One region of the Thalassotalea ganghwensis genome, then DNA from elsewhere that is predicted to be linked to it. Evidence: riboswitches for the same ligand, from Rfam matches in the RefSeq annotation. Region 1 holds a riboswitch; the other holds the start of a gene.
What was found. Region 1 has a riboswitch for lysine ahead of dapA (4-hydroxy-tetrahydrodipicolinate synthase). Riboswitches for the same ligand answer to the same signal wherever they lie in the genome.

Region 1 (4,799 bases):
TTTCCGGGCAATGTACGTTAATTTGATAAGGACTATTTTTGATTTGAGGCGCTAAGGTAAGCAGTACTTCATTAACCAACTCATTCATATCAAATTGTCTAATGTCTTCACTGCTTTGGTCGACTGCGACTTTTTTAAAACTTGAGATTAATTCAGCAGCACGTTTTAGATTTCGATAAATAATACCAACGTTTTCTTGTCCTTCGTTGAAAAACTTTTTCAACTGGCTAGATCTCAGAGTTTTATTATCGAAATGCTCCTTCATTTCATTTAGCCTATCAGCGAGCAGTGTTGATGCTGTTACGCCCAAGCCAATAGGGGTGTTAACCTCATGAGCTACACCCGCAACCATATCACCTAAAGAGGCCATCTTGCCACTTTCAACCAGCTGGTCTTGAAATTGATGTAGCTTTTCTAATGTAGAGAGTAGTTCTTGGTTGGACTCTTTTAATGCTGCTGTTCTGTTGGTAATTTTTTGTTCGAGTTCTTGGTTGCGTTTTTCACTTTGCTCCTCCGCTTGTTGTAGCTTAGCGATATGCTTTTCTAAGCGATTGAGCAAGGTGTTTAGGTTTCGCGCAATTACATCGGCTTCTTGATAGGCCATTACCGGCAAGCGTTTAGTGAAATTTTTACTTTTCGATATCTCTTGAATATGAGCCGTTATCAGCTTTAGTGGTGAACTTATTTGAACTTCTAATCGACTGAGCACCACCCAAATGACAATAAACATGAGCATAAAAATAATCGAAATGGTGATCAGAAGTTGGTTATTCTGGCTTAAGCCTGAATATCTGTTTGCTTGCAGATAAATATTACCAACTTTTTCTTTGTTGCTATTTAGAATAGGCAAAAATACTTCAGCATAATTATCGGTGATACGAGGAGATGCTAGTTTAATTCGCTCTTCTGTTGTTAATTGGACTTCAGGTATTGAATTATTAAAGTTAAAGGTACCTTCATGTTCATAACTTAAATATAGTGTTTCAACTTTATCTTTGGGGCTATATGTGTAGATATCGACAACGCGAATCAATCTTAATGGTGAAAGTTGCTCGAGCTTTTCGTAAAGGTCACTTTTTAATTTTAGATCACTTTGGGTCGTTTCAACGAGATAAGGGCTACTTAAAATTGAAATGTACTGAGCCCAGTACATTAAATTTCGCTCTGTTTGACGATCGCTATCATCAATGAATGTTTTACTGATATAGAGGGAAGATAAGATAAAGAAAAAGAAGATGACACCCATGACTAACGCCAAAAGAATGCGCTTTAACGATTTTACGTTGGTCACTGTCATCATTATGTCAATCTGATCCGCAAGTGAATAAATGCTCTTGTATTGATAATTGTAGAATTTGGCCAAGATTGCAATACATGAGTTGGCTTTTAATCATTTATTTATGCGCTCTATAAACCGTAAAGCCATTCTGCTGGCAAATACTTTCAATCGCTTTAAAGTGATTCTCCATCAGTGGGCGATATTGTAAAAAGCTATTGGCAACCAGTAATAAACTGCCGTTCGTTGCAATGTGATGGTGAATACCACTTAAAAATTGCTCTGTCGCCTGATAGTTTGTTTTGATGCCTTGATGAAAAGGAGGGTTAGATACCACATGCTGATAGGTTTTATCGATATGAGATAGACTGTCAGTAGCAAAAACATCACCGCTCAAATGGTTTAACGCTAAGGTTTTTTTCGCCGATGCCAATGCCATGGCGCTAACATCAGTTAATGACACGGTAACGTCTTGGTACTTTTTTGCAAGTAATGTCGCGATAACTCCCGCGCCACAGCCAAAATCCAAACATGACCCTGACAGATCATCCGGTAGGTGATTAAGTAGTACTTTAGTGCCAATATCGAGCTTGTTTTGACTAAAAACGCCAGGCAACGCAGCAACCGTTATTGATGTATTACCGATATCTAATGGATAGAAAGTAAACCAGTCATCAACAGAAAACGAAGTATCGGTATTTTTTAATGATACATCAAACAAAATACAGTGTCTGGCAGCGTCGATCTTTTCACAATAATTCAATAGCGATTTGGCTTGCTTGGCTAGTGATTTAATGCCGCCATTGTTTTCACCGACGATTAAAACTCTTGAATCGGGCGTGATATTTCTATTAATCATTGCCAAGGTGTAACGTAATTCTTGTTTGCTTTTAGGGAAGTAAATGATCACCAAATCGTGAATTTTTTCTGATTGATAATAATGACTAAATTGACAATCTGCGTCGTCATTAGCTAATGATAAATGGGCACGGTGTTGGGCAAAATTATTATCAAAAAAACTTAGCTGACAACTTGGGTTAATGGTTTGTAAGTGTTTTGCGAAATCATCGCTGGGCATATTGACCAATAAGGGTGCCTGGGCACTGAGAAAATCTTCGTTGCGCATCAGCAACTGACATATATTTGTTAAGTACATACGTGTTGATACGCCCTGTGCCTAAGCCAAAAAATTTTCGATATTGTACTTGAACAACCCCTTGTTGACCAAAAAAAGTGTCTTCGCTTTGATAAAAATAGTTCAATTTGACAATAGCGGCTCTATTTCTAAGCCGTTTGCGTTTTGATGAGTTGTGGGCTGAAGTCAGGTAATTAGGGGAATTGTTGAGGGGGTAAATGTCGAAAAAATTGTTGATGATATTGCTTCTGGTTAGAATAAATGTTCTAATAGCGTCGTCCCTTATTCCAGTTATTCGATTTATAGCGTTTATTCAAAGCAAAATCGAATAACTAAAAGGGCCAGAAGAGGAGCGTTAACTAGGTAGCTAACTGGAAGAGATCAAACTCTGATGAAAGTTAGTGATGGAGATTAACGCCGAGGCGATTACTTTTTTGGTGAAGTAATTGTCGGTTGTTTAGGTTGAATCCTAGCAATTGTCACCTGTGCTTAACATATAGTTAAGTGAACGTTATGGTGGAGAGCTTCTGGCCTTTGCGAGTTGCTCCCCATGTCTAGGGCTGTAGCTATCGCAAATGCCTATAAGTTCTCCGAACGAAATGAGTTCGAGAGACATGAATCAATCAACGTCATCTATAAATGAATATCAAGTCTGGACAGCGTTAGTTACGCCGCTGCACCCTGATGGTACCGTCGACTTTGATAGCCTGCGCGAAAATGCCTTGCTTCAGAACAAAGTCGGCAATGGTATATTGTTGTTGGGTAGCACTGGTGAGGGGTTAGCGTTAAGTCAGGCTGAACACAAAGCTATTGTCGATTTTGTCTGTCAATTGGCGTTAACTTCTCCGATAATGGTTGCTGTAGGCGGCTATCAACTCAGTGAGCAAATCGCCTGGATAAATTATTGCAATAGCCTCTCTATCAATGGTTATCTTTTAGGTACACCTATTTACGCTAAACCAGGTCCTGCTGGGCAAACTCAGTGGTTTAAAGCGTTACTCGATCAAGCTAAGTTCCCATGCATGCTATACAACGTGCCATCGCGCAGCGGTGTTGGCCTATCTGTGACAACTTTAGAGCAGCTTAAAGATCATCCCAATTGTTGGGCATTGAAAGAAGCCAGCGGTGACTTAACAACATTTCTAGCGTTTAAACAACGCTGCCCGAATGTTCGTTTATATAGTGGCGAAGATGCAATGATGCCCTATTTAGCAGGTGCAGGAGTATGCGGTTTAGTATCGGTGTCGAGTAATGTTTGGCCTGAAGCTGCAAAACGCTATGTAGAGCTTGCCATCGCTGGTCAACCGCAAGGATTATTTCCATTATGGCAAAACGCCGTTGATGCGCTATTTCAAGTTGCTAGTCCGATACCTGTTAAGGTTTTGATGGCGAGTAAAGGAATGATTGCTCATTCAACTCTGCGTCCCCCTCTTACAGAACAAGAATTGGCTGCCAATGATGGTTTAGCCGAACAAGACAATCTTATTTCTCAATGGCTGCAACGTCAGTCTCAAGCATTATCTGGAGCAAATTAATTATGAATTGGCAAGAAGTTTTAGATCAATTAGAAGCAGGTACTATTCGCGCGGCAAATCAGGATCAACACGGTAACTGGCAGGCAAATGTAGAAGTCAAAGAAGCGATATTAGCCGCTTTTAAAGCCGGTGAAAATGAAGAGTTTGATGGTATCTATCAAGGGTTTGTTGATAAGCATAATTTACCAGCACGGGCGTTCACTCGCGATGATGCCGTGCGTTTAGTGCCCGGCGGTTCTTCTGTTCGTCGAGGTGCTCATGTCGCTCGAGGTGTCATTATTATGCCACCAGCCTATATTAATGTTGGCGCGTTCGTTGACACTGGTACCATGGTTGACAGTCATGCGTTGATCGGTTCTTGCGCGCAAATCGGTAAAAATGTCCACGTATCTGCTGCCGTACAAATTGGTGGCGTACTTGAACCTATTGGCGCAAGCCCTGTGATTATTGAAGACGATGCTTTTTTGAGTGCGGGGGTAGTCATCGTTGAAGGTATCGTTGTTAAGAAAGGTGCCGTGTTAGCACCTGGCGTATTTTTATCTGCGTCGGTACCGGTTTATGACTGTGTAAACCAAGTCATGTTAGAAAAAGGTGCGGATATCCCTGAGCGTGCAGTGGTTGTGCCTGGTACTCGTCCTGTCGCGGGTGACTGGGCAAAGGCACAAGGCTTAAATATGGCTTGTGCCTTGATTGTTAAATATCGCGATGAAAAAAGCGATGCATCGTTAGCCTTAGAATCTGTTTTACGTTAAGGCAATGTGATGAAAAATACCTGTTTAACTGAACCTTGGTTGCCGCCTCAATTATCTTCGCTCTTTGAGCAGCACGTTTCAGCCAATAAAGATGAAATGGC
Region 2 (4,799 bases), on a different contig from region 1:
TAATAAAAAATCTATTCTTGTTGAGCTTGAACTCTTCTGGGATGGTAAAAAATATGGAAACGCTACAGGTTTATTAGGACTTGATCGTAAAACTAAAACTGTTTACTACAACTTAGTGATGGAAGATGGCACTGTAGTTATGCAGCAGCAACGTAATGCTGGAGAATCTACTAAGTGGGTGATGGATGTAACATCTGCCGGAAATAGTCGATCGCTCCCCAAACAGTTCAGAGTTGAATACTCTCGCAATAATGATCATTGGAAAAGTGATATTCTTGTCCCAAATGGAGAAAATTGGGAGTTAATGGCAGTACATGAGTTTACAAGATTGAATTAAGCAACTGCATGCGCGGTAGGCTTGCCTTAAATAGTCTACCGTGTGTAATAGCTTTTGAAGAATAGGAGTATGCAATATGTTTAAGCATTCATTTTTAGTGGTCATGTTGCTATCTTTTTACCCATTATTACTGGTAGCCTATGATGAAATACCTAAAACGCCGCATGGCGAAATTCTCTACTACCAAGGGCAAGGAAAGGGTAAAGGTCATTTATTTTTGTTTGACTTATCAACGGGAACGTCAAGGCAAGTTGGACAATCAGGCTCTCGTCCTGACCATTACCCTAACTGGTCTCCTGATGGCAAGCATTATGTTTTCGAATCTTACCGAAAAGGTGGTTGGCATGTTTGGATAGGTCAAATCGATCAATTAGCAGCTAAACGAATTACCCAAGTGCCGGCATATAATACTGACTATTATGAGTTTGACCCCACTTTTAACCATAATGGGAATGAAGTTGCCTACTTAAGAGATGGACAGTTGTATCTTAAGTCTTTAATAACCGATAAAGAAAAGCTTTTAATTCCAACACATCAGGATTGGGTATTTACTGCGCCAAGCTTTTCTCATGACGGACAATATATTGCCGTGACAGGGATTTCTAATCGCGAGCAGGTTATGCAAGTGTATCTAATTAATCTTAGTTCGAGGGAGATAAAGCAATTAACACATGAATTAGCACGGGTTTTTGCGCCGGTATGGTCGCCAGTAGAGAATAAGCTTATTGTGCACAGTGATAAGAAAAACGGTGTTGGCTTATATCAGGTCGATATAATATCTGGAAGATTAACGCCAGTTCACTCGCAACAACAACTTGCTTCTGCTCAGATTAAGCCAAGTTCGTTTATTGATCCTTGGGATAATGGCTGGGGTGCAATAGAGCAATACAGGGCAAGTATATCGCCGGATGGTGATTGGATCGTATTTTCAAGTACTGTTGATGGCGATAGAGAGTTATTTGTATCGAGGGTTGATGGAAGTGATATTCGGCGGCTAACTGTTCGACAAGGACTCGATGCACAGCCAGCATGGCGACCGCACGTGATAAACTGAACCAACCTCAGTATTATTTGCACAGATTAACATAGTTAGTTTTTTAATAGTTGAATAATGTTAGATTGAATTTTGCCAACGTGTTGTCTGACGTCAAGTGTAAAGCGCATATATGCATTTTGGTTGATTTTTACTCAGGGCAAATCATTGTATATATGCAAAGTTATTTCTATTGCTTTTCATAGTCCATCCTTATTGACTATTCGTTTAGGTAGGTTCGTTTAAAGACGAAAATAATGCAATAGACGTCTAAAAGTCTGTTGAAATTATTTTTAATTTAAGGTTTAATAGCAACGCTTTCGTTAGAATAAATACTCAATTTAGTCTAATCGAGCACCAGAAGAGGTGCGATAGCCAGGTAGTTTTCGTGAGGAACCACAATTCCAAAGACTGAAAATGAGGGGGACTATCGCCGAGGACGATAACGATGTGGGCGTTATGGTTCGGTCACTAGGGTTGAATCCCTAGGATTGTCACCTCTGCTTAGTAACAGGTAATACTAAGTAGAATAGGGTGGAGAGCTTCTGGCTGAAAAGACAAGTTGCTGCGCCATTGTGCGCACCTTTCCACTCAGTCATGCTCTTCCTTAATGTTGTTAGGCTAATTAACAAATAGCCATAGGGAGACCTTATCAGATGTCAAATTTAACCGTCGCCAAGTTTGGTGGTACGAGTGTTGCAGATCATCAAGCGATGTTGCGTTGTGCTAATATTATCGCAAGTGATAGCAGTAATCGCGTTGTGGTCGTTTCTGCAAGTGCAGGCGTCACTAATTTATTGGTACGCCTTTCGCAAGATAACGTCAGTGAAGCTGAACAAATTGATATCATCGGCCAAATAAAAGCAATTCAATACAATATTACACAACACCTTGACAGCCAAGTTGAGCTTAATCGTGAAATCGATGGTTTACTCAATGAACTAGCAACGTTTGCGAAAGCCCAAGCATTGAACCCATGTGGGCGAATTGCCGACGCTATTTTAGCGTTTGGAGAGCAAATGAGCTCACGTATATTCGCTAAAGTATTAGGCTCGGTAGGTGTTAGCGCTGAATACTTTGATGTTCGACAAATTATGAAAACCAATAGCGTGTACGGCAAAGCAGTTGTTGATATCGAAAAACTTGGCGAATATACCAAGCAATTACTCTTGCCAAAGTTGGAAAGTAACGTCATTGTCACGCAAGGTTTTATTGGTCAAGATGATGATAAATACACGACAACGCTAGGTCGAGGAGGTTCAGATTACAGTGCCGCGTTACTTGCTGAAGCATTACATGCTGATAACCTAGCGATATGGACCGATGTTGAAGGTATTTTTACTACCGATCCTCGTATTACTGATCAAGCGCGCGCTATAAATGAGATTAGCTTTGGTGAAGCTGCTGAGATGGCAACCTTTGGTGCAAAAATTTTGCATCCAGCAACATTGATCCCAGCGATGAGACAAAATATCCCCGTCTTTGTTGGTTCAAGTAAAGAGCCAGAAAAGGGCGGAACACGCATTCAACGTTCGGTAGATTCAAAACCTATTTATCGTTCTATTGCGCTCAGAAGAGAGCAAACACTCGTGACGGTAAAAAGCCCGGCAATGCTACATGCTAGTGGCTTTTTAGCGAAAGTATTTAATGTTTTGGCTAAACACGAACTGAGTGTAGATTTAATTACCACTAGTGAAATTAGTGTCGCAATGACCTTTGATAACCCTACAGGGTCAACACAGGCGTTACTTAACACTACGGTAGTACAAGAATTAGAGCAATTGTGTGAGGTTACGGTTGAACACGGTTTATCATTGGTAGCCGTTATCGGCAATAAAATGCATCAAACTAATGGTGTGGGTACTAAGTTATTTGAAGCAATATCGGGGATAAATATCCGCATGATTTGCCACGGTGCTAGTGAACACAATTTATGTTTCTTAGTCGATGAAAACAGTGCCAATAGCGCAGTAGAAAAGTTACACCGTACCTTATTTGCTTAACTAGCTTCACTTAATTAACTTGCTTAATTAACTACAAAAAAGAGCATCAAAAGATGCTCTTTGCTTTAACTAACATGTATTACTCATACGCTAGCGGATCAACGGCGTTATTATCTCGAAATGCTTCTAAACGTTCTTGGCATGCACCACATTTACCACAAGCTTTTTCCCGTCCATTATAACAAGTCCACGTGTCGCTATAATCTAGCCCCATGTTTAAACCATCGGTTAAAATGTCAGTTTTTGAGACATGTAAATACGGACTAAAGATTTCAACTGGCTCATAGTTAGCAATTTGACAGACGTCGTTCATCTTCATAACAAACTCTGGTCGACAATCAGGGTAAATGGCGTGGTCACCAGAATGGGCACCATAATACACTTGGCTTGCGCCAACAGAAACGGCGTAGCCTACCGCTAAAGATAGCAAAATCATGTTGCGGTTAGGCACAATTGTTGATTTCATGTTTTCCGCTTCGTAATGCCCTTCGGGAATATCGATATCATCGGTAAGTGACGAGCCGGCGAGTAGTTGGTTAATCGCTGAGATATCGATGACCTTATGAGCAACATTTAACTGTTGGCAAACTTTGGCTGCACACTTCAACTCTTTAACGTGACGTTGACCGTAATCGAAAGACAGTGCGTACACCTCTTTACCGTCTCTTAATGCACGATTGAGCACGGTAAATGAATCCATGCCACCTGAAAAAATAACAACAACTTTGTTGGTCATTTGTCGACTCTCTTAGGGTATAATAAATAACGCGCGCATTTTACGTTAAAATTACCAGTCAATAAAGTTAAGCGGTCAATATGAGTCATCACTATAAAATTAATGAGCTTTTCCAAACGATTCAAGGGGAAGGAGCTTTTACTGGTCAACCATCAATATTTATCCGTTTACAAGGGTGTCCTGTCGGCTGTTCATGGTGTGATACTAAACATACTTGGGAGATTAAGCCTGATTTAAGTGTTAGCGTAGACACTATGCTTGCAAAAACTCAAGAATCGGAACATTGGTCAGCAATGACACCTGAAGAAATCATTAGCTTATGTCACGACCAAGGTTATCAAGCTAAGCATGTCGTTATCACGGGGGGGGAGCCTTGTATGGTTGATTTAACGCCCTTATGCGATGCTTTACAGCAACGCGGTTTTAGCTGTCAGATTGAAACGTCAGGTACGTTTGAAATAAAAACAACACCAGAATGCTGGGTGACAGTTTCACCTAAAGTAAACATGAAAGGTGGTTACGCGATACTAGATAGTGCTATGCAGCGTGCCAATGAAATTAAGCATCCAGTGGCTACAGAGCAACATGTAGACGATCTAAAAGCATTATTGGCTAAACATGCAATTACCGACAAACCAGTTTACTTACAACCTATTAGCCAAAAACAAAGAGCAACTGAATTAGCAATAC

Region 2: linked by a shared signal. The riboswitch ahead of lysC (lysine-sensitive aspartokinase 3) and the one ahead of dapA (4-hydroxy-tetrahydrodipicolinate synthase) in region 1 are both predicted to bind lysine.

The regions. Positions count from the first base shown of each region.
Region 1 covers NZ_JBQRUM010000010.1:7,099-11,897, reverse strand. The annotation lists gene ACSLUH_RS11365 (sensor histidine kinase) at 1-1,300, opposite strand, end outside; gene ACSLUH_RS11360 (methyltransferase) at 1,395-2,432, opposite strand; lysine riboswitch at 2,749-2,946, shown strand; gene dapA (4-hydroxy-tetrahydrodipicolinate synthase) at 3,026-3,946, shown strand; gene ACSLUH_RS11350 (2,3,4,5-tetrahydropyridine-2,6-dicarboxylate N-succinyltransferase) at 3,949-4,698, shown strand; gene ACSLUH_RS11345 (PLP-dependent decarboxylase) at 4,708-4,799, shown strand, end outside.
Region 2 covers NZ_JBQRUM010000027.1:14,267-19,065, reverse strand. The annotation lists gene ACSLUH_RS18405 (TolB family protein) at 1-337, shown strand, start outside; gene ACSLUH_RS18400 (TolB family protein) at 414-1,391, shown strand; lysine riboswitch at 1,724-1,923, shown strand; gene lysC (lysine-sensitive aspartokinase 3) at 2,027-3,373, shown strand; gene queC (7-cyano-7-deazaguanine synthase QueC) at 3,453-4,109, opposite strand; gene queE (7-carboxy-7-deazaguanine synthase QueE) at 4,190-4,799, shown strand, end outside.